Regions from separate parts of the Exiguobacterium sp. s57 genome, predicted to be linked through region 2. Evidence: predicted binding sites of a transcription regulator. Region 2 holds the regulator's gene; the other holds the start of a gene.
The links. Region 2 encodes LexA, which represses DNA repair genes until DNA is damaged. Its sites were predicted from a motif close to CGAACATATGTTCG; they were not measured.
Positions count from the first base shown of each region.

Region 1: a site for LexA is predicted at 10,168-10,181, ahead of parE (DNA topoisomerase IV subunit B). Genes of this name have one in related genera too.

Region 1 is NZ_JACSKR010000001.1:406,408-418,445, forward strand. It holds gene KNO98_RS02090 (DUF58 domain-containing protein) at 1-479, opposite strand, end outside; gene KNO98_RS02095 (AAA family ATPase) at 481-1,389, opposite strand; gene KNO98_RS02100 (amino acid ABC transporter permease) at 1,503-2,201, opposite strand; gene KNO98_RS02105 (transporter substrate-binding domain-containing protein) at 2,209-3,057, opposite strand; gene KNO98_RS02110 (GNAT family N-acetyltransferase) at 3,809-4,261, opposite strand; gene KNO98_RS02115 (MBL fold metallo-hydrolase) at 4,280-4,990, opposite strand; gene KNO98_RS02120 (NUDIX hydrolase) at 5,003-5,620, opposite strand; gene parC (DNA topoisomerase IV subunit A) at 5,775-8,180, opposite strand; gene parE (DNA topoisomerase IV subunit B) at 8,183-10,150, opposite strand; gene KNO98_RS02135 (CoA-binding protein) at 10,277-10,681, opposite strand; gene KNO98_RS14660 (hypothetical protein) at 11,023-11,184, shown strand; gene KNO98_RS14665 (GGDEF domain-containing protein) at 11,305-11,838, shown strand; gene KNO98_RS14670 (diguanylate cyclase) at 11,817-12,038, shown strand, end outside.
Region 2 is NZ_JACSKR010000001.1:542,045-554,082, reverse strand. It holds gene hflX (GTPase HflX) at 1-885, shown strand, start outside; gene KNO98_RS02835 (methionine gamma-lyase family protein) at 888-2,186, shown strand; gene KNO98_RS02830 (MerR family transcriptional regulator) at 2,279-2,683, shown strand; gene glnA (type I glutamate--ammonia ligase) at 2,731-4,071, shown strand; gene KNO98_RS02820 (metal-binding protein) at 4,206-4,646, opposite strand; gene lexA (transcriptional repressor LexA) at 4,646-5,266, opposite strand; gene KNO98_RS02810 (hypothetical protein) at 5,470-5,706, shown strand; gene KNO98_RS02805 (YneB family resolvase-like protein) at 5,778-6,422, shown strand; gene KNO98_RS02800 (DUF896 domain-containing protein) at 6,483-6,716, shown strand; gene tkt (transketolase) at 6,916-8,907, shown strand; gene KNO98_RS02790 (YneF family protein) at 9,033-9,266, shown strand; gene KNO98_RS02785 (ABC transporter transmembrane domain-containing protein) at 9,393-11,147, shown strand; gene KNO98_RS02780 (ABC transporter ATP-binding protein) at 11,137-12,038, shown strand, end outside.

The DNA of each region.
Region 1 (12,038 bases), 140 kb from region 2:
CGTGGGAGTGAGTCCTCTTTGTAGAGAGAAAACATGCGCAACGGGTCCCGGATTTCCAAACCGATCGCTTCGAGACGAACCGGGCCCCGCTTCTTCGCATGGAGCGGAATCGTGAAGTCGACGGTCGCATTTGTCTCGACAAAATTTTCCTGCCGCCAGAACGCATGTCCTTCCGATTCCACGGTCGGATGTAAATAGCCGGATAGGCGGACGACGCCAAGCGGTACTTTTGCCGTCGATACGAGTTTCAATACATAGACGGCCTCGTCGTTCGGAAATAATTTCAGTTCTTCTGTGAGGTCGACATGAATCTGTTCGGCCAAACGAAACATGAAGGAAGGCATGATCAGTGCATATAGACTGAAGCCGATCAATAGACTCGCAATCAAGACGCTCCCATAAAGTGCCGTGAAGACCCCGACGACGAACAAGAGCCACATATAGCCGGACTCGAGATAGCGTGGGCTGACTAACTGCATGTTACACCTCTGAAGGGACCGGGATGGTCTCGAGTACAGATTTAATCAGTTTTGATGGCTTCGTCTTTAGCGACGCTTCGACCGTCAAGACGATGCGGTGCCCTAAAATCGGAAGCGCGAGTGCCCGAATATCTTCCGGAGAGACATAGTCTCGACCTTCCGTATAGGCATGCGCACGGGCTGCCATTGTGTACGCAAGCGTCGCTCGTGGACTTGGTCCGACCTCGACGTCGCGATGGTGACGAAGTGACTCCATCAAATCAAGCAAGTAATCTTCCATCGCCTCGTGGAATCGGACATCTCGTACTTCTTGCTGCATGTTCAACAGTTCGTCCGGTTGCAGTGAGAAGGATTCGGTAGCGAGGTGCTCATTGCGAATCAAGCGCCGCTCGGAATCTCTCGAAAGCGGGGCGAGTGTCAACTTGAATAAGAAACGGTCCAATTGAGCTTGCGGAAGCGGGAACGTTCCTTGACCGTCAAACGGGTTTTGTGTGGCGATCATGAAGAAAGGATCAGGTAACTTGAGTGACACTTCCCCGAGTGTCACTTGACGTTCCTGCATGGCCTCGAGCAACGCGGATTGTGTACGTGGTGTCGTCCGGTTGATCTCATCGACGAGTAAAATCGAAGTGAAGATCGGTCCCGTCCGACGTTCAAACGTTCCTGTCGTCGGATTGAACAATTCCATCCCTAAAATATCGCTTGGTAATGTGTCCGGAGTACACTGTACACGTTGAAACGTAGCCGAGATGGAGCTTGCCAAGCTACGGGCGAGTGTCGTCTTCCCCGTACCGGGACGATCTTCAAGTAAGACGTGGCCTCCCGATAGTAACGCAATCGAAGCGAGCTTGATGGCTTTCGCTTGACCTACGATTTGATTATTCAAATGTGAAACCCATGGATGGTTCATTCAAAATCCCCCTATTATTTTTCTGATAATTAAGAAAATCATAGCATAATCACTTCATGAGATGTATCAAAAATCCATTTCACTAAAAAAGACCGACCGGCAGAGCCAATCAGTCAACGTTTCGGAGAATCTAAGTATCGTTCAAAATGACGTTCGAGCCATTCCTGAAAAAATGACATGAACGTACAGATCGCCCAGTAAATCAATGCCACGACGATATAGACCGTCATGTAGTCGAACTCTCGTCCACCGACAATCTTGGCCTTGTTAAAAATCTCAGGTACTGTGATCATTGCGGCGAGTGAACTCGCTTTGATTAAATCGAGAAAGACGTTCGAAAGCGGGGGGAGGGCGATCCGTGTCGCCTGCGGCAAGACGACACCTTTCAATGTCAACCATCTTCCCATCCCGAGCGAACGTGCCGCCTCAACTTGTCCTGAATCGACCGCGCGAATCGAAGAGCGGATGATCTCAGCGATATAGGCGGCAGAGTTCAAACTGAACCCGAGAATCGCTGCCGTCAAAGCGGCGAACTCGATCCCGATGAACGGGAAACCCGAATAAAGGATGAACAAGATAATCAAGATGGGCACGCCACGCATGAACGAGATATAAAATGTTGATGGATAGCGAAGGAGACGCGTCGGAGACAACTTTCCTAATGCCAAAACGAGACCGAGCACGAGACCGAAAAACATACTGACGAATGAGATCCAAATCGTATTCGGGAGCCCACCCAATAAATAAGGGAACGATTCTATGGCTAGGTCTACGTCAAAGATAGCGTCCCACTTGATATCTGAGAACGACATGTCGACCTTACTTCGTTTCGACGATTGTTGCGTCTACGTCGGGCTCAACCGAGACATCCGCACCGTTATAGAATTGCTCAGACAATTCTTTGACCGTACCGTCTTCAAGCATCTCATCCATGACACGGTCGATGTTCTCTTGGAGCTCGTCGTTTTCATTATTCATCAAGAATGCGACTTCTTGTGGGTTGTAGGCGATATCCGGGTGAATTGTAATATCAAACTCAGGGAAGAAAGCAAGAGCAAGCGTCTGAAGATAGTAATCGTTCAAGATGACATCGGTACGTCCTGTCGAGACGTCACGCAAATACTGGTCGTTCGTCGCGTTGTCATAAATCACTTCTTCTGCTCCATATTCACGTGCTACGTCCATGAAGACAGTCGTCGCTTCGCCAGCAGCTCTTTTGCCTTTCAAGTCTTCGAGTGATTCGATTCCAGATAGGTCGCTCTTACGAACGATGGCAGTCCCGTAAGTGTATTTATAGGGTTTTGAGAAAGCAAATTTTTCTTTACGGTCTTCGGTGACGGAGATATCGTTTGTTGCGATGTCGATTTGTCCGTTTTGAACGCCCGTCAACATATTGTCAAACGCCATTTCTTTGAACTCGATCTCGAGGTCGAGACGATTTCCAATCTCTTTCATGAGTTCAACGTCAAACCCTGTCAACATATCGCTCTCTTCTTCACGGAAAGAAGCGGGGTAGAGGGTGCCGGCAGTCCCGACTGTCAATGTCCCTTCTTCCTGAATCTCTTCCCACGGTGTCATGTCTGCTTGATTCGTGCTATCATCACCACAAGCGGCAAGCGGGATCGCTAAAAATAAAGTTGCTGCCAAACCTTTTGTCGTTCGTTTCACAAGAGTTCCTCCTTAAGATGTTTCATCTGTCTAAAAATAGCATGACTTCAGCGGTCTAGCAACTGTGAAGCTTAGTTTATACAGTTTCATATTATATTTGAAACGTATATTCATGAAGCGCTATCATTCTATTGAATGCCAAATTCATTTCATTAATACAGAGAAGAACTATTTATGAAACAGGTGATAAATTAACATAAAAGTTAGACGATATACACATGTCGAAGAATTAGATAAGGAAGTTACGGAAATTACATTTCTTTACGATCGATTAGACTGGAAACAATATATCGAACATAACAGTCGCATCATTTTTTAGCGATGGGCGGAGATAACTACATCGGAAAAAAATCGACTCGTAATAGATTGATTTCGATTCGCATACACTGAATAAATCGCGGCCCGTTAAACACATCGTAAGCGCGGTGTAGGACGAGTGTTGCTCGTCTCGGCCGAACATTGAGCTAAAATTGGATAGTCGCTTGAGGTGCAGTACGATAACCTCATTACGTGTCGCTTTTATGAAAAAGAGGGATTCCAACTTGAAGGAGTCGACACGATCAAACAATATGAGGGTCTGCAGATCGAGTTGACTTTGTACTGGTACAAGGTTTTTAAGGAATAGGGAACTTCAATGCAGAGCAATTTATTGCTCTACTTTTTATTAGTTTACATAACATATATTATCAGTAAAAATAAGAACTCATCTCATTATCTTAGTATACTTATGATAGTGAGATGAGATTGATTGTTAAGACGTATGCGTAAATCGGATCAATGTGACACCCGGTTCTGGTTCAAATTCAGCACTCGGTTCGAATCCGAGCTTCGTGTAAAGACGTTTTGCCGGTCCATTATGTTTACCGGTATGCACATAAACAAGTCGACCTTCATGAACGCTTAGTACATGATCAAGTAACGTCGTGGCCAGCCTCGATCGAAAATATGTCGGATCAATGCACAGTTTTGTGATTTCTACGGTTTTTTCTGATGCCTCGTAAGTCACGAATCCAATCAACCGCTCCTCGATGTACAAGCCGTAGCTCGTACCTGGTAAGTTTTGTATCACGTCGATTGTCTCATATCGAGCCGGTATCTCATCAAACCCTAGCAATTCCGCTTCCACAGCATAGGCATTTCGTTGTATCTCAAGCATCTGCTGGGCTTGATCAAATTGTTTGATCGGGATTTCTTGTAGCTGCATGCCTTACCCCTCCCGTCATCAGATAAATTTTCTTGCCCGCTTCCGTTCTGCCCGCTTCAGCGCCAAATAGAGGCGGTGCGTTCCTTTTAATGGTGCACCGTGTCCGACGAATGTGAGGAGTGGTGCCAAATCCACTAACCGTTCTGCGCTCTCGACAGCAACGGTCCGGTTCCACGTCGCAAGTCCGGGAAGTGGGAACAATGGACGAACATCCCCCGCCACCGCCGCCCCTCCTTGCGATTGAAACGCATCTCCTGCGAATAGCACCCGATTTGTCTCGTCATAATAGGCGACAGACCCTGGCGTATGGCCCGCTGCATCAAGGACACGTAGACCGAATAGCCGTTCACCAGGTTCGAGTAACGTGTCCGGTGTGGAACGGAGCGTCGGTAACGACCCCCGAATTTTCCTCTGTTCTCCCTCATCAAGCGATCGGTCTCCTGACAAAAGACGGGCATCACGGCGGGAGATGAAGAGCTCGGCGAGCGGATGTTCCGCTTTGATGATGTCTACCCCGCCGACATGGTCTTCGTGGGCATGCGTCAACAATATCGCCAGGAGCGGCTTGTCGAGCTCAGCGATATATGACAGGATATCGGTCGCGTTCCGCTTCAGCGCCGTATCAATCAAGACGAGACCGAGGTCATGTTCAAACAGTTGAACGTTGATCGGCAGAACGGGAGCGTAAAAAGTTAGTTGATGGATATGTCCGTATCGTCTTACTTTCATCGAAAAAACCTCCTAATCAAATAAAGTGGTCCAGTCTTCTTCTTGCCAATGCGCATCGAAGCACATATGAATCTGTTCAATCGTATTTCGGGCAAGAGAGAGTTCCGGTAAATGGTCACGCTCAAAGAAACCGACGTCGCTCGTCTCAATGCCAGCAACCCCCTCTCCGTCACCGATCAGCGCACACTCGATAAAGAGTTTATAGTAATGCTCGGAAAGTGGCGGATGGGGATGTTCGTGCATATCGAACAACGCGAGTAGACGCACAGGAATCACATCCAAACCAGCCTCTTCTTCCACTTCTTTAATGATATTCGTCGCAGGAGAACGATTTACTTCACAGAATCCACCTGGTAAGGTCCATAATCCGTCTGACCGCTCCTTGACGAGCAATAGTCGATCATCTTTAAAGACCACACCACGTACATCAAGCTTCGGTGTCGGATAACCGTTCACATGCGTCAGTTGTAAGATGGCATCACTCGATAAGTCGGAATGACGTTCGAACATTTCTCTTGCGATTTCCTGCAACTCTTCATACCGTTCTCGGTCAAATTGATCATGTGTGAACGTAAGACCGGCCTGAGACAGCGCCTGAATCCGTTTTGCCCACGTCAGCCATTGAGACATATAGATCCCCCTATCTTTTGTCTTATATGTTCTTTCGGCAAATCGAGGCATTCTTCCTTTTTGGTTTTTACATTCCCTTGAAACAGTCAGGCGCAATGAATGCACAAAAAAAGTCTGTGAGTGGCATAGTCGCCGACCCACAGACCTAATTTCTTTAATCGAGATACACATCTTCAATCTCGCCGAACGAATCTTCGTCAAAGACGAATGACCCATTGGCATAGCGATCGAGTAGCGTAAGGGTTTTGGTGCTCACTTCTTTCACTTTTTCTTTACCGACGATATGAAGCGTCTCATCCCCATGTACCGGGAGCGCACGACGGATTTGATGCGGTTTCGATTTGACCTCACGAATGAGCATCGTTCCGCGAAGGTTGCGGTTCGTACAGTCGAACTGGTCTTCGAGTTTCATCTTCTTGACCGCTCCCCGTTGCGTCACGAGGACGAACAGCGGTGGTGTGAAGAATGAGAAGGCATCGGAGACAACGTCACCGTCTTTCAAATTCATGGCTTTTACGCCCGCCGCCCGCTGTCCGACGACTGGAACATCATCTTCTTTGAACCAGAGTCCATATCCACGCTCTGAGACGAGGAACAACTGTCCAGGACCGTCGCTAATTCCGGCAAAGACGACCTCATCGTCACTTTTCAGCTTCAAGGCCATGAGCGGTTTCGATTTCCGCTGCGCGTCATAGTCACGTAACGGCGTACGCTTGACCATCCCGTCTTTCGTCACGAAGAGGCAATGGGCATCTGTTTCGAACGTCGAGACGACGTCTGCCGAGATGACCTGCTCCCCTTCGATCGGGACGAGGTTGGCGACATGTTGCCCAGCATCCTTCCACTTTGATTCTGGGATCTGGTGGATCGGAATGAGGAGGTAGCTTCCTTTGTTCGTCCATACGAGCAAATGGTCCGTTGTCATCGCCTGTGTCGTCAGAAGAGGACGATCCTTCTCTTTCATCTCTGGCAAGACGTCACTCGACGCCCCGTACGAGCGCATCGAGGCACGCTTGACATACCCGTCGCGGCTGACGAAGACCATCGTCTCTTCGACAGCGATCATGACTTCCGTCTTCAGTTTCAATTCCTCGACTTCTGACTCGATGATTGAACGACGGCCATCCCCGAACTCATCACGTAACGCCGTAAGTTCTTTCACGATCAGTTTCCGTTTCGTCGCGTCCACCTCAAGGATGTTCGAGAGGCGAGCAATCTCTTTTTGGAGCACCTTCGCTTCTTTTTGCAACTCGACGATGTCCGTGTTCGTGAGTCGATACAATTGGAGCATGACGACGGCTTCTGCCTGCCGTTCTGTGAATGAGAATCGCTCCATCAGTTTCTTCTTCGCGTCCGCTTTGTCTTTGGCGGAACGGATCAATTCAAGCGTCTCATCGAGGACGGAGATGGCTTGTTCCAAGGCGTCGACGATTTCGGCGCGTTTCTTCGCCTGTTCAAGCTCGAACGTCGTCCGGCGTGTCACGACTTCTTCGACGTGCTTCAAATAGGCGTCGATGATTGGGATGATGCCCATCTGTTTCGGGGTACGATGCACGATGGAGACCATGTTGTAGTTATAAGCGAGCTGCAGGTCCGTATGCTTCAAGAAGAAGTGAAGGACACCTTCCGCGTCCGCTTCTTTCTTCAATTCGATGACGACGCGAAGGCCTGTCCGATCCGTCTCGTCACGGACTTCCGCGACGCCTTCGACCCTTTTATCGAGGCGAAGCTCTTCCATCTTTTTGACGAGGTTCGCCTTGTTCACTTCATACGGGAGTTCTGTGATCGTGATCTGTTCACGGCCACCTTTTAATTTCTCAATCTCGGACTTCGCCCGGATGATGACCTTCCCTTTACCGGTCTCGAACGCCTTTAGGATGCCGTCTTTCCCCATGACCGTCCCTCCGGTCGGGAAGTCAGGACCTGCGACGTACTCGAGCGCGTCTTTCGCGTTATCGACCTGTCCTTTCAAGCGCGCGATGGCAAGGTTGAGGACTTCCGTCAAGTTATGGGGCGGGATTTCCGTCGCATAACCGGCTGAAATTCCTGTCGTCCCGTTCATGAGCAAGTTCGGGAGGAGTGACGGCAAGACGAGCGGCTCTTCTGTCGAGTCGTCAAAGTTCGGCGTATAGTCGACCGTATTCTTCGCAATCGACGTCAGCATGACGCCTGCGATCTTCGAGAGACGCGCTTCCGTATAACGCATGGCCGCTGCCGGGTCACCGTCCATCGATCCGTTGTTCCCATGCATGTCGATGAGCGGATAACGGAGTTTCCAGTCTTGCGAGAGACGTACCATCGCCTCATAGACGGACGAGTCACCGTGCGGGTGATAGTTCCCGATGACGTTCCCGACGGTCTTCGCAGACTTCCGGTACGGCTTGTCGTTCGTATTCCCTTCATGGTGCATCGCATATAGAATCCGGCGCTGTACAGGCTTGAGACCGTCTCGCGCGTCCGGCAAGGCACGGTCTTGAATGATATATTTCGAATAACGCCCGAACCGGTCTCCAACGACCTGTTCGAGAGATAAGTTTAAAATGTGTTGAATCGTCGACATCGTTACATCACTTCCTCAATCGCTTTAGTCACATGTTCATTGGCGATGATCGAATCATCTTCCTGGAGTCCGAAGGCGACGTTCTCCTCGATCCATTCCCGGCGATGCGTGACGTTGTCACCCATCAAGACCGAGACCCGTTTGTCCGCGACGGCAGCATCGTCGACTGTGACCCGGATGAGCGTACGAGTGTCCGGGTTCATCGTCGTCTCCCATAACTGGTCAGCGTTCATCTCACCGAGACCTTTATAGCGTTGGAGGATATAGCCTTTCTTATACACCTTGACGAGCTTCTCGAGCGCTTCTTCGTCCCAGGCATAGTCGAATTGTTCGGACTTGCCTTTCCCTTTTGAGATGCGATAGAGCGGTGGCAAGGCGACGAACACGCGACCCGCCTCGACGAGCGGGCGCATATAACGGAAGAAGAATGTAAGGAGGAGCACTTGGATGTGTGCACCGTCCGTATCGGCATCCGTCATGATGATGACCTTATCAAAATTACAGTCGTCCAACTCGAAATCGTGTCCGACCCCGGCACCTATTGCATGGATGATCGTGTTGATTTCTTCGTTCTTCATGATGTCCTGGAGTTTCGACTTCTCGGAGTTGATAACTTTCCCGCGTAGCGGGAGGATGGCTTGGAACGTCCGGTCACGCCCTTGTTTGGCGGAACCACCGGCCGAGTCCCCCTCGACGAGGAAGAGCTCGTTCTTCGCGGCATTTTTCGACGTCGCCGGTGTCAATTTCCCGTTCAAGATACTTGAACGTTTCTTTTTCTTGCCGTTCCGCGCCTCTTCACGGGCCTTACGAGCCGCCTCGCGTGCCTGAGCCGCACGAATCGCCTTTTTGATGAGCATCGTGGCCATCTGTGGGTTCTCCTCTAGGAAGATCGTCAACTGTTTCGCCATGACGCTGTCGGCACTCGCGCGTGCTTCCGGTGAACCGAGTTTCGACTTTGTCTGTCCCTCGAACTGAAGGAACTCCTCTGGTATCCGGACCGAGACGATGAGCGTGAGTCCCTCACGGACGTCACCGCCGTCTAGATTCTTGTCCTTCTCTTTGAGTAATCCGTTCTTGCGCGCATACTCGTTCATGATGCGGGTCATTGCCGTCTTGGCACCTACCTCGTGCGTCCCACCATCGCGTGTCCGAACGTTGTTGACGAAGGAGAGGACGTTCTCGGAATAGGCGTCCGTGAACTGGAACGCGAGTTCGATCTCAATCTCGTTCTCCGTGCCTTCGAAATAGACGATCGGATGGAGTGTTGCCTTATCGTCATTCAAATATTGAATGAACTCTGCAATCCCTTCCTCGTAATGGAACGTTTCTTGCTTATCAGCACGCTCATCTGTGAGCGTGATCGTCAACCCTTTTAAAAGGAAAGCCGATTCACGTAGACGTTCGGCGAGTGTGTCATAATTGTAAGTCGTTGTCGAGAAGATGGTTACATCCGGTTTGAAATAGACGCTCGTCCCGGTCTGGCGTGTCTTTCCTGTTTCAATCAGAGTCGTTTGAGGCACACCGCCGTCAGCGAATGTCTGCTCAAACACTTTGCCGTCTCGATAAATCGTCACGATGACCTTGCTCGAGAGCGCGTTGACGACCGATGCACCGACGCCGTGGAGTCCACCAGACGTCTTGTAACCGCCTTGTCCGAACTTCCCACCGGCGTGGAGGACCGTGAAAATGACTTCAGGTGTCGGCTTTCCTGAAGCGTGCATCCCTGTCGGCATACCTCGTCCGTGGTCACGGACTGTGATCGCATCATTTTTGTGAATCGTCACATCGATTTGACCACCGAACCCTGCGAGCGCCTCATCGATCGCATTGTCGACGATCTCATAAACGAGATGGTGAAGTCCGCGATGGTCGGTTGACCCGATGTACATCCCCGGTCGTTTCCGTACGGCCGTGAGTCCTTCGAGCACCTGGATGGCGTCTTCATTGTAATTAAATAGATCTGTTGACATAGCAGTCACCTCAACTTCGAACACACGTTCGTTTTTCTTTCCTATTGTATAGCTGTTCATCGATTCTGGCAAGCCTCCCTCGACAGCTGTTGCTGAAAAAAAGGAGACCTACCAAGGAGGTAGGTCTTATCCGAGTAGACGAGCATGCTCCACGTACAGGCAACGATTCTCGATATAATCGAGTCCAGCATCGCGTACGATCTGCTCTGCCTCAGTACTTGAGAGCCCGAGCTGATTGAAGACGAGCCCGACATCTCCATGTCGTACCGCATCTTCCGCGACACCTGCTAAAAATTCGTTGCGACGGAACACGTCGACGATATCAATTCTACCCGGGATGCTCTCGACGGAAGGATACACCTTGCGGCCGTTCCATTTTTCGAGCATCGGGTTGACAGGGATGACGGTATAGCCGACACGGAGTAAATACTCCGCAATCTGGTTGGCCGTCTTGTTTGGGTTGTCGGACACGCCGACGACCGCGATGGTTTTCGCTTCAGACAAAAGTTGTTTCAAACGCTGATCATCCATCCAAAATCCCCCTTTGGTTTACGTTTACAGTGTAACGTTACCTTCCTAACGGTTTCAAGTCTTATTTTCATCATAAGGTATAATGGTTCATCATTTCAATCTCAAGACAAATCAATATGGTTTACATAACAAATTATTGTATACCTTTTATTTTGCGATAAAAATGATTTAATGATTAACTGACCGATAAGTAAACGAAAGTACAAATCAAGAACCTTGCGTGAAATATCTATTTCACGCAATGTTAGATACCGAGTATAGGCAATATTTATATAGTGTTTTTATGACTTTTATACAAATATGATTCTTCTTTCGATATACTGAAAAGTAGGGGGTGTAAGATGAGGACAGCTTATGAAGTTAGTCGTGGAACACTGTATAATGAGCGCTTCGCTTTTTACGGAAATGTGCTCGCTTGGTTGGTCCACTTCCTATTTTGTATTTTATTTTGGCGACTAGAAGTAAACTCACTTTTCATTTCAAACGGATTGAGCGTCGTCTAATATACAATCTCGTTTTATTTCGTACATAAACGGTGGTATGGTATTTTCTTCACTGGGCTCTTCGTCGAGGTCATCTATAACGCCATCATCTCGACGGTCATCCTCGGATGGGAGATCAATATGCATTACTTTATTCTCATGATGGCCTACGGTGTCTTTTTCATGCCGAGTGTCCCAAGGGGCCAACGAATTTTAACCACGGCCCTCGCGATGCTGATTTATAGCCTTCTATTCATCTATGTATCTGACGGCATCGAGGCCCTGCCGATACACGTAGAACAAGCGCTTGGACTCTTTTGTATCCTATCGACCGTTATGATGATTGCAGGGCTCTCCTTCATCTTCGAGTCAGCTGTCGTGGCAGTGCCGGATGAACTCGAACTGTCGAACGAGCGGTTGCAAATCCTCGCCTCGACCGATGGGTTGACCGGGCTATTGAATCGTAAAGTCGGTCATGAACGAATCTCCGAAGCAATCGAGCAGACCACTCGGGACGGTGTACCATACGCGCTCGCGCTCGGTGATATCGATCGATTCAAATCTTTCAATGAAACATATGGTCACGACTGTGGAGATCGTGTCATTCAACAGGTTGCCTCGACCCTATCCGATGTCGACGGGATTACGGTCCGTTGGGGGGAGAAGAGTTCCTGATCTTCCTATCCGACCCGTCCGACGACTTTTACGAGACAATCGAACAGTTAAGACGACATATCGAGACGACGTATCTCGATTACGCAGGCGAACGACTTCGTGTCACGATGACGTTCGGACTCGCGGTTCGCAGTGGTTTTGATACGATTGAAGAGATAGTGAAAGAGGCGGATGATTATCTTCGAGAAGGTAAGCAAAAC
Region 2 (12,038 bases):
GAAGGGAAGCTACAAGTCGAACTCGCGCAGATGAACTATTTGCTTCCCCGTCTAATCGGACAAGGGACACAGCTCTCACGGCTCGGTGGAGGGATCGGGACACGTGGTCCTGGTGAGACGAAGCTTGAGTCGGATCGTCGCCATATCAAGCGTCGCATCGATGAGATCACAAAACAACTCGAAGGAACAGTCGCGCACCGTGATCGTTACCGAGAACGCCGGAAAGAAAATCGTGTGTTCCAAGTCGCTCTTGTCGGGTATACGAACGCTGGGAAGTCGACAATCTTCAACCGGTTGACGGATGCGGACACGTATGAGCAGGATGAATTGTTCGCGACGCTAGACCCGTTGACGCGTGAGCTCGAACTCCCGCGTGGTGGGAAAGTGCTCATCACGGATACGGTCGGATTTATTCGCGACCTACCGACTAAGCTTGTCGCTGCGTTCCGTTCGACATTAGAAGAGGTGGTCGGTGCCGACCTGATTCTCCATGTGATTGACGCATCGAATCCACATTACTTGAACCAGATCGATACGACCAATGCGGTACTTGAAGAACTCGGTGCGAGTGAGGTGCCCCAACTCGAGGTGTATAATAAAAAAGACCGTCTCACGACAGACTTTGTCGGCGGACCGTTGTTAATCTCGGCAATCGCACCAGAAGATATCGAGACTTTGACAGGTGCGCTCGAGGATAAGATTGCGGACATTTTGACAAAAGTTCATGTCATCCTACCGGTGACGGCTTTTGAACATTATCATCCAGCCAAAGAGGTGATGTATCGTCTTCAAGAAAACTTCTTAGAGGATGGCTCTGTCGAATTGGTCGGTTATATGAGAGAAGACACGCGTCTATACGCGACGCTAAAACAATTTGAGGTGTAAGTATGTGGCAAGAAAAGATTGAACATTATGATACGCTCGCGCCGTTCGTGAAAAAAGCGGAGGCGCGGGTCAAACCATTTTTTGAGAAGATTGACGAGACGGCCGAATACAACCAGTATCGCGTCCTTGAATCTTTTAAGAAACACAAGGTGTCTGATTTCCACTTCAATCCGACGACGGGGTACGGGTATGATGATATCGGTCGAGACACGCTCGAGTCGATTTATGCGGATGTGTTCGGAGCCGAGCTCGCGCTATGTCGACCACAGATTATCTCTGGTACCCACGCGATTGGGATTGCCTTGTTCGGTGTCCTTCTACCAGGTGATGAACTGCTCTATATCACAGGGAAGCCGTATGACACGCTCGAGGAGATTGTCGGCATCCGAGGCGATGGTCGCGGCTCGTTGAAAGAGCTCGGTGTCTTGTATGACACAGTGGAATTAAAAGAAAATCGTGAAATCGATATCGATTGCGTCATCGAACGGATTCGTCCTGAAACGAAACTTGTCGGGATTCAGCGTTCGAAAGGATACGCGAACCGTCGCAGTATCCCAGTCGAAGAGATCAAAGTTGCCATCGAACGCATCAAAGCGGCGCATCCGCATGTGTATGTGTTCGTTGACAACTGTTACGGTGAATTCGTCGAGACGATGGAGCCGACGCATGTCGGGGCAGATTTGATGGCCGGCTCCCTCATTAAAAACCCGGGCGGTGGATTGGCGAAGACGGGTGGATATATCGCCGGTACGAAAGAGTTGATTGAACGCTGTTCGTTCCGGATGACAACCCCAGGAATCGGAAGTGAAGCCGGTCCATCGCTCTACTCGCTTCAAGAGATGTATCAAGGCTTCTATATGGCTCCTCATACGGTTGCGCAAGCGCTGAAAGGAGCACACTTGACGGCCAGTCTCTTGTCACTAGTGGGGTTTGAGACCGACCCGCACTATACGACTGAACGAACGGATTTGATTCAGTCGGTGACGTTCCGTGACCGTGACAAGATGATCGCGTTTTGTCAAAGCATCCAAATGGCATCTCCTGTAAATGCACATGCATTACCTGTGCCGGCCTATATGCCGGGTTATGAAGATGATGTCATCATGGCGGCGGGGACATTCATTCAAGGCTCGTCCATCGAACTTTCGGCTGATGGACCACTTCGAGCACCATACACAGCGTACGTCCAAGGTGGTCTGACGTATGCTCACGTAAAGGTCGCTTTGATGTTGGCGTTGAGCCAATTACACGGCAAGGGCTTAGTAGCATTCGACGAGCAAAATCAGTCAACGCATTTGTAACTGTTCTGTCATGTTAACTTTGTTAACATCTATTGACAGGATTGTTGTCATGTATTATTCTCACATTGTGAGACAGAAAAGGAGGGGTAAGGATGGCCGATCAATTTCGTCGCTCCAACCCGTTGTTTCCGATTGGAATCGTCCAAGATTTGACGCAGCTGACTGGTAGGCAGATTCGGTATTATGAAGAACAGGGTCTGGTTTCTCCTAGTCGGACAGAATCGAAACGACGACTTTATTCCTTTAATGATGTCGAACGTCTACTCGCAATCAAGGATTACATTGACCAAGGTTTTAACTTGGCAGCGATTCGCCATATGTTAGAGCAAGAAGGTGGAAAAGGAGCAGAAACGTCCGCTCCGGCTACACCGGTTGATGAAACTCCGAAGATTTCAGAAAAAGAGTTACATCATTTGTTGAAAACACAGCTTCAAGAAGCCGGTCGCTTCAATAAGACGTCGCTCATTCAAGGCGAGCTTTCTCGTTTTTATCGATAACGCCGCACACATCAACCATTACGCAATGTGAGAGGGGACATTTTACCATGGCCAGAAAAACGTTCACAAAAGAAGACATTAAACGCATCGCACAAGAGGAAGACGTACGCTTTATTCGTCTTCAATTCACGGACATCCTCGGAACAATCAAAAACGTCGAGGTGCCGATCAGCCAATTGGACAAAGCACTTGATAACAAAATGATGTTCGATGGATCGTCAATCGAAGGATTCGTCCGCATCGAGGAATCAGACATGTACTTGTATCCAGACCTCAACACATGGGTTGTCTTCCCGTGGACAAATGGCAGCGGAAAAGTCGCTCGCTTAATTTGTGATATTTATAACCCAGACGGGACACCGTTCAGCGGTGACCCACGCGGTACACTCAAACGTAACCTTGAAAAGATGCAAAAGCTTGGCTTCTCAGCGTTCAACGTTGGACCAGAGCCAGAGTTCTTCTTGTTCAAGAAAGACGCTTCAGGTCGTCCGACACTTGAGCTCAACGACCAAGGTGGATACTTCGACTTGGCACCAGTTGACCTTGGTGAGAACTGCCGTAAAGAAATCGTCATCGAACTTGAGAACATGGGCTTCGAAATCGAAGCGTCACACCATGAAGTCGCACCAGGACAACACGAAATCGACTTCAAATACGCCGATGCTGTCACAACGGCAGATAACATCCAAACGTTCAAACTCGTCGTCAAGACGATCGCTGCGAAGTATGGTCTTCACGCGACATTCATGCCTAAGCCACTCTTTGGTGTGAACGGTTCAGGAATGCACGCGAACATGTCACTCTTCAAAGGCGACACGAACGTCTTCTACGATCCGAACGGCGACATGGAACTTTCTGACACAGCTCGCGCGTTCACAGCTGGTATCTTGGAGCACGCTCGTGCCTTCACTGCAGTTTGTAACCCGACTGTGAACTCATACAAGCGTCTCGTACCAGGCTACGAAGCACCTTGCTACGTTGCATGGAGCGCACGCAACCGTTCACCGCTCGTACGTGTGCCAGCAGCACGTGGTCTCTCGACTCGTATCGAAGTACGTTCGGTTGACCCGGCAGCGAACCCGTATCTCGCACTTGCTGCGCTCTTAGCTTCAGGTCTTGACGGAATCGAAAAAGATTTGAATGCACCAAAACCAATCGACAGCAACATCTACGTGATGGACAAACCTGAGCGTGTAGCGAACGGAATCGACGATCTTCCGGCGACACTCTTTGACGCACTCGAAGTCCTTCGTGCAGACAAGGTCGTCATGGAATCGCTCGGTGAACACATTGGTGAACATTTCCTCGAGTTAAAAGAAATCGAGTGGGATATGTTCCGTATGCAAGTAACAGAGTGGGAACGAGATCAGTACTTGACGCTCTACTAATAGAAGAAATATGCAAAAGAGCAATGAATGACTTTCCTCAGAAGTGTCGTTCATTGCTCTTTTTTGTTGAGTTTCAGATGAAGCAGAAATGTAAAAGGATCACCTCCACGAGCGTGGAAGTGATCCTTTGTTAGTTAAAACGCTTTTTTTAAAAACGTTGATGTGTAGTCGAGTGTCGTATGGAGTGTCGTCGCGAAGACGAGTCCTAGAAAGAAAGACATGCCATGAACGTCCACCCATGAGCGAATTTCCGTTTCGTATGCCGTGAATGGTAAGAGAAGCACCAATGGGAAACCGATATATACAATCCGAATCACATCGCTCAAACCAGGAAAATGCGATAGTAGAGAGCGATGCGGCATAAGTTTCACATATGGGAGCCAAATCAATTTGAGTGGTCCCCATCGATAATACGCATCTGATTTTAAATCGAGGTCCGGGGAGAGCCAGAGCGTTCCAATAATCGCACCGATTATGAATGCGAGCGGGACGTCTAAATCAATAAAAGGCGTGGCAACCGCAAGTGCGCCGGTTGCCACGAGATTCGTACGGGTATGGGTCTTACCGCTAGCCATTAATGAATTGTCCGGTATACGCCGATAACTTTCCCTAAAATTGAGACGTTGTCAAAATACATCGCTTCTAACTCGTCGTTTTCCGGTTGAAGACGGACTTTTGAAGCTTCCTTATAAATACGCTTCACAGTCGCCTCGCCCTCTTCTGTCATGGCGACGACAATCTCTCCATTGTCGGCAGTGCTCTGTTGGCGGACGAGCACACGGTCTCCGTCCAAAATCCCTGCATTGATCATTGAATCTCCAGAAACGGACAGCATATAGACGTTATCTGAACCAACGATATGTGCCGGAAGAGGGAAGTGCTCTTCCACGTTTTCGATGGCGGTGATCGGTGTCCCCGCGGTGACTTTCCCGATGACCGGAACGTACATGACGGACTCTTGCTCCTCCATTGTGGATGCATCTTCACTCAGAATTTCAATTGCACGGGGCTTCGTCTTATCCCGACGAATCAAACCGCGTTTCTCTAGGCGATCTAGATGACCATGTACGGTCGAACTAGAGGCAAGACCGACTGCTTCTCCAATCTCACGAACAGAGGGTGGATAGCCTTTTGCCCGAACTTCGTCTTTGATGAAATCAAGAATTTGTTGTTGTCGCGCTGACATTTTTTTCATTATGTTCACCTCGATATAATCGAATAAACTGCAATCGCATCCTATTCTTTATGTATTTAGTGTAACACAAGAACACATGAGCGTACAAACATTCGTTCGTTATTTTCCCTTGACCGAACACGAGTTCTTGTTTTATGATAAGAACAGATAAACGAACAAACGTTCTAACGAACATACATTCTTATACAGGAGGTAAGGGAATCATGAAAGATACACTCAACGGAATCATTTTAGTCGGAATGCTCTTAGTCGGGATGTTCGCCTTTTATTTAGCTGGGGAGGTGCGTGGGGGAACGACACCAGTTGAACCGATCATGACATCGGAACGTACGATTGAAGAAGAGGTCGCCTATGTCGAGGCAGAGTCGATTGAAGCGCAAATCATGGCAGAGCGAGAAGAACATAATGAACGAAAAACAAAATGGTATGCCGCTGAGTGATCGTTCAGCATTGCGAACCGTTCTCAAACTGTGTATCGTAAGGAATGAATGCGATGAAAGGGAGTGATGCGATGCGAGTCGTCATCTATTGTCGGGTATCGACGAACAAGTCTACCCAAGAGACATCACTCAGTCGGCAAGTCGAAGAATTACAAGAACTAGCTTCGCGTTTAGGGGCCGACATTATAGATGTCATCACAGAACAAGAGAGCGGTTATGAAGTTAATCGACAGGGGCTGCTCAATTTACTTGACCACGTATCGACATCTCAGTTGGATGCCGTGCTCGTCACCGATGACAGTCGTTTAGGACGAGGAAATGCCAAAATTGCGATACTACACACATTAATGAAGCATGATGTGCGATTGTTGACGATGCAGTCGACTTCGGATTACGTTGTTTCTGATGCTGAGAAGATGGTGTTAGAGATTGTTAGTGTCGTCGAAGAGTATCAACGGAAAATTCATAACGCGAAGATTTCCCGCGGAATGCGTCGTGCGGTCGCCAACGGTTTCAATCCACAACGTAATATTGAGAACAATGATCAAGGTGGCCGACATCGGATTGAAGTTCCGATTGAAGAGATTATTCAATTGCGCGAGCGGGGGTTGACGTTTGCCGAGATTGCGGCGACACTTCGCGGATTCGGATACGAAGTATCAAAAGCGACGGTCAACCGACGCTATCTCGAACACCGGTCAGTTGCTGAAACTTGATTCTTCCTCTCTGATTTTGTAAAGTAGAAGAACAAATTCACGAGAGAGGGGGCGAGTCATATGTTAGCACCCGGACAATTGGAGCGAATCAATTTCCTCGCCAACAAAGCGAAGACAGAAGGACTATCTCAAGAAGAGATGAACGAACAACAAGACTTGCGTCAAGAATATTTGAAGGCGTTCCGTCAATCTTTCAAGTCTCAAATGATGGGCATGAAAGTCGTTGACCCAGAAGGAAACGACGTCACGCCAGAGAAATTGAAAGAAGAACAAAAACGCCATCGTGGTGAGTGATGCTGAATGCACATCCTATTTCGCATAGGATGTGCATTTTTGTTATACACGAACAATCATCAGACGAACGGATTGCGTTCTTTTTCATGCAATTGAAGGAAACGATTTCATATAATGTGTTATACTAATTAATTAGTTGTGACACACGAATGAGTATGATAGAATATGACGGGTAGAAAACCTTCTTAACACAGAGAGGATGAAATTAGTGGAAACAACTACTAAAGAATTATTAGCGATTAACTCGATTCGGACGCTCTCAATCGATGCGGTCCAAAAAGCAAACTCTGGTCACCCAGGAATGCCGATGGGGGCTGCACCGATGGCGTTTACACTTTGGACAGACAAAATGCGTCACAACCCGAAAAACCCGAACTGGTTCAACCGCGACCGTTTCGTGCTTTCTGCGGGTCATGGATCGATGCTCTTGTACTCGCTCCTTCACTTGTCTGGATATGATTTGTCAATGGACGACCTTAAATCATTCCGTCAAATGGACTCGAAGACACCAGGTCACCCAGAGTATCGTCACACGGCTGGGGTAGATGCGACAACGGGACCACTTGGACAAGGGATCGCGATGGCTGTCGGGATGGCCATGGCAGAAAAGCACTTAGAAGCGACTTACAACCGCGACAAGTTCAACGTCGTTGACCACTACACATTTGGAATTTGCGGAGACGGGGACTTAATGGAAGGTGTCTCGGCGGAAGCGGCATCACTCGCTGGTCACTTGAAACTTGGTAAACTCGTTGTCCTTTACGATTCAAACGACATCTCACTCGATGGTGACCTTCACAAGTCATTCTCTGAGAGCGTTGAAGACCGTTTCAACGCCTATGGATGGCAAGTCATTCGTGTCGAAGATGGAACAGATATCGATTCAATCGCAAAAGCAATTGATGCAGCGAAAGCTGAGACGTCGAAACCGACATTGATTGAAGTCAAGACGGTGATCGGATTCGGTTCACCGAACAAGTCAGGGAAGTCGGCTTCGCACGGGGCACCACTTGGAGATGCTGAAATCGAATTGACGAAACAGTTCTACAAATGGGAAGGCGAGTCGTTCTACGTTCCAAACGAAGTATACGACTTGTTCAATGAGAAAGTGGTCGAGCCCGGCGCGAAGTACGAGTCAGACTGGAACGAGCTCGTTGAAGCATACAAAGCGGCCTATCCAGAGCTTGGTGCACAGTTCGAACTTGCGATGAACAATGAGCTTCCTGAAGGTTGGGACAGCGAGTTGCCGACATTTGAAATCGGTTCGAAAAAAGCAACACGTCAAACGAGTGGCGAAGTGTTGAACGCAATCGCGAAAGCAGTACCGACACTCTTCGGTGGATCGGCTGACCTTGCAGGTTCAAACAACTCGATGATCAAAGGTGCAGTGGACTTCGATGAAGACCCGGCCGGTCGTAACATCTGGTTCGGTGTACGTGAATTTGCGATGGCGGCAGCTGTAAACGGTATGGCGCTTCACGGTGGAGTACTTCCATACGGTGCGACATTCTTCGTCTTCTCGGATTACCTTCGCCCTGCAGTTCGTCTTGCTGCGCTCATGGGACTCCCATCGACGTTCATCTTGACACACGACTCAATCGCAGTTGGTGAAGATGGTCCAACACACGAGCCGGTCGAACATTTGATGAGCTTCCGCGCGATGCCAAACCTTTCTGTTCTTCGTCCGGCAGATGGTAAAGAAACGATTGCTGCTTGGAAACAAGCTGTGACATCGAAGACAGCACCATCGCTTCTCGTCTTGACTCGTCAAGCATTGCCTGAACTCGAAGGCACATCGATTGAAACCGCAGCAAAAGGCGCATACGTCGTTGCGGGTGAATCGAAAGATGCAGACGTTCTCTTACTTGGTACAGGTTCAGAAGTACATGTCCTCGTTGAAGCACGTGAACAGCTCGCATCTGTTGGTGTGAACGCAGCAGTTGTCTCGATGCCGTCATGGGAACTCTTCGAAGCACAATCTGCTGAGTATAAAGAATCTGTCCTTCCGTCTTCAATCACAAAGCGTGTGTCACTTGAAGCGGGTGCGACACTTGGTTGGTACAAGTATGTCGGATTTGGTGGGAAAGTACTCGGAATCGATAAGTTCGGAGCTTCAGCGCCTGGAGATCTCCTCATGAAAGAATACGGCATGTCAGTCGACAACGTCGTCGATGCAGTAAAATCACTTTAATCTTAAATTGATTATTTATGACGGCCATTCATTTGGCCGTCACTTTTTTTCTAGACGACTAGCGAAGTTGTTCGATTTAGTGTATAGTAAAAAACGATGTTTCATATGGTAGAGGAGGTAAAGCCTTGAGTACATTATTTTGGATTCTTCTTGTCGTGGCAGCACTCATCGGGGGTATCGCGATTGGATTCTTCATCGCGCGTAAATACATGATGAACTACCTTGAACAAAACCCGCCAATCAATGAAGATATGATTCGTACGTTGATGATGCAGATGGGTCAAAAGCCATCACAGAAGAAAGTCAACCAAGTGATGCGCGCCATGAACGTGCAGATGAAAGATGAAAAGAAGTCATAATGAGTCGTGAAAGCACTTCGGTCCTCGAAGTGCTTTTTTTGTCTCCTCATTTTGTTAGACAATCGAACAAACTTTCGCTACGATTAAGAAATAATCTTCATATAAAGATAGAAGGGGGCGTTTCTCATTCGTGTATTTAAACAATTATCTTGGTTTTTGCGTCTCGAGTGGAAGACGTATACAATCGGTATCGTCTTACTCATATTCGTGGCAGGGTTAGAGTTGATTCCTCCACGCATCATCGGACGAGTCGTCGATGAAATCAACAGTGATTCACTCGCATCGAACACGCTTTGGATGTTACTCGGAGGACTAGCTGCGGTCGGGATTGGGAATTATGTTGCCCGCTTCTTTTGGCGCTATTTCATCTTTGGTGCTTCGATTCGTCTAGGTAGAAAGCTTCGCAGTCAATTGTATCGGCACTTTACGGACCTCGACCAGCGATTCTACAAAAAATCACGTGTCGGTGACTTAATGGCACATGCGACAAATGATGTACAGGCCGTATCGATGACGGCCGGAGCGGGGATTTTGACGCTTGTTGATAGCGTGACGCTCGGAACGTTCGTGATCATCACGATGATTACGACAATCAGTTGGAAACTGACGCTCGTCGCCTTACTGCCACTCCCAATCATGGTCGCTTTGACGACACGATATGGAAAGATGTTACATAGCCGATTCGGGGTCGCTCAAGCGGCATTTTCAGAATTGAATGACAAAGTGCAGGAAAGTGTCAGTGGGGTTCGTGTCTTAAAGTCGGCCGGGGAAGTCGAGCGGGATGTGGATTCATTTGAAAACTTATCGAGTGAGGTCATGGCGAAAAACGTCCGTGTCGCTAAAATCGATGCCTTATATGATCCGACAATCTTCGGAATTGTCGGCCTTTCCTATATCCTTTCTGTCGGATACGGGGCAGTCCTAATCGAGCAGGGCGAATTGACAATTGGACAGATTGTCAGCTTCACTGCCTATTTGGCACTCTTGACGTGGCCGATGTTAGCATTCGGTTGGCTGTTTAACATTGTGGAACGGGGACGTGCCTCATACGACCGCATCGAGCGAATGCTTGCCGTCAAGCCTGAGATTCAAGACGATCGTATGGCTGCGACGACTCTGGCGCACTCAGAGGTGGAAGTTGCCGTTCGAAAGTTCGCTTATGATGAGACTATCGTACTCGATGACGTTCATTTCCGAATCGAGCGTGGGAAAACGATTGGGATCGTCGGAAGGACGGGGGCAGGCAAGACGACAATTGTACGCTTGTTGACCCGTGAGTATGATGTGAAAGATGGCAAAATCAAAATCGGTGGAATCAATATCCGCCAAGTGAAAAAGTCACTTCTCATGGATAAAATTGCAGTCGTGCCGCAAGACCACTTCTTATTCTCTGATTCTATCGCAAACAATATCGCATTCGGAAGACCCGATGCCAGCATGGAGGAAATCATCGAAGCGGCTAAGGTCGCAGAGGTACATGAAGATATCGTCCGCCTCCCTGAAGGGTACGCGACGCTCGTCGGTGAGCGCGGTGTGACATTATCAGGAGGACAGAAGCAGCGTATTTCCATTGCGCGGGCGCTCATGACAGAGGCTGATGTGTTGATTTTAGATGATGCGCTATCTGCCGTTGATGCGAAAACCGAAGAATCGATTATCGAGCATTTTCGTGTCGGCAATCCGGAACAGGCACGAGTCATCGTCGCACATCGACTTTCCGCAGTCGAACATGCCGATGAGATTCTCGTCATCGAAGACGGTAAAATTGTACAACGTGGACGGCATGAGTTACTCCTTCAAGAGATAGGCTGGTATCGAGAAACATATGACCGTCAACAGCTTGAGGCGATCGTAGAAGGGGGTGGGCACGATGAAGCATGATATTCAAGAATGGCAAGTCATCAAACGATTGCTGAGTTACGCGAAACGGTACGGTAAACCTCTCGGTATCGCCTTCGTTTTTCTATTGATTGCGACAGGTGCCAAGTTGGCCGGTCCATTTCTCATTAAAGTGTTCATCGATGAGTTTGTCACGCCAGGTGTCTATCCGACGAACTGGGTGATTGCCCTCTTCACTGTTTATATGATTCTGCACTTGTCAGCTATTCTGTTTGACTATCTGCAGTCCATCTCCTTCCAAAAGATTGCATTGAAGATTGTCCAGAACATTCGAATGGATATTTTTCGTCACGTCATGGGGATGCGTCTCGCTTATTTTGATCGTACCCCAGCCGGTGTCCTCGTATCCCGCATCACGAATGATACCGAGGCCGTAAAAGAGCTATACGTCGGTGTCATGAGTACGTTCGTTCAGTCGGCTGTCCAATTGATTGGGACGTATATATTCCTATACATACTAGAGCCGCAACTTGCGACGATGGGACTTGTCCTACTGCCACTCTTTTGGCTCATCATCTGGGCGTATCGTCGTTTCTCGACGAAGTATTTTGCTCAAGTTCGAGACCTGTTGTCTCAACTCAATGCCCAGTTGAACGAATCCATCAATGGAATGAGAATCATTCAACAATTCCGCCAAGAAGAACGACTCATCCGTCAGTTTGAAGAAACGAATGAGGCGCACCAAGAGGCACGATATCGGAACTTAAAGCTCGATAGTATGTTACTCCGTCCAATTATTGAGTTGTTGCTCGCATTCTCCATCATTGGACTTCTCGGGTATTATGGAGTCCTCTCGATGACTGAGCAAGTTCAAGTCGGGGTCGTCTACGCGTTCATCAGTTATATCGAGCGTATTTTCCGACCGGTGCTTGA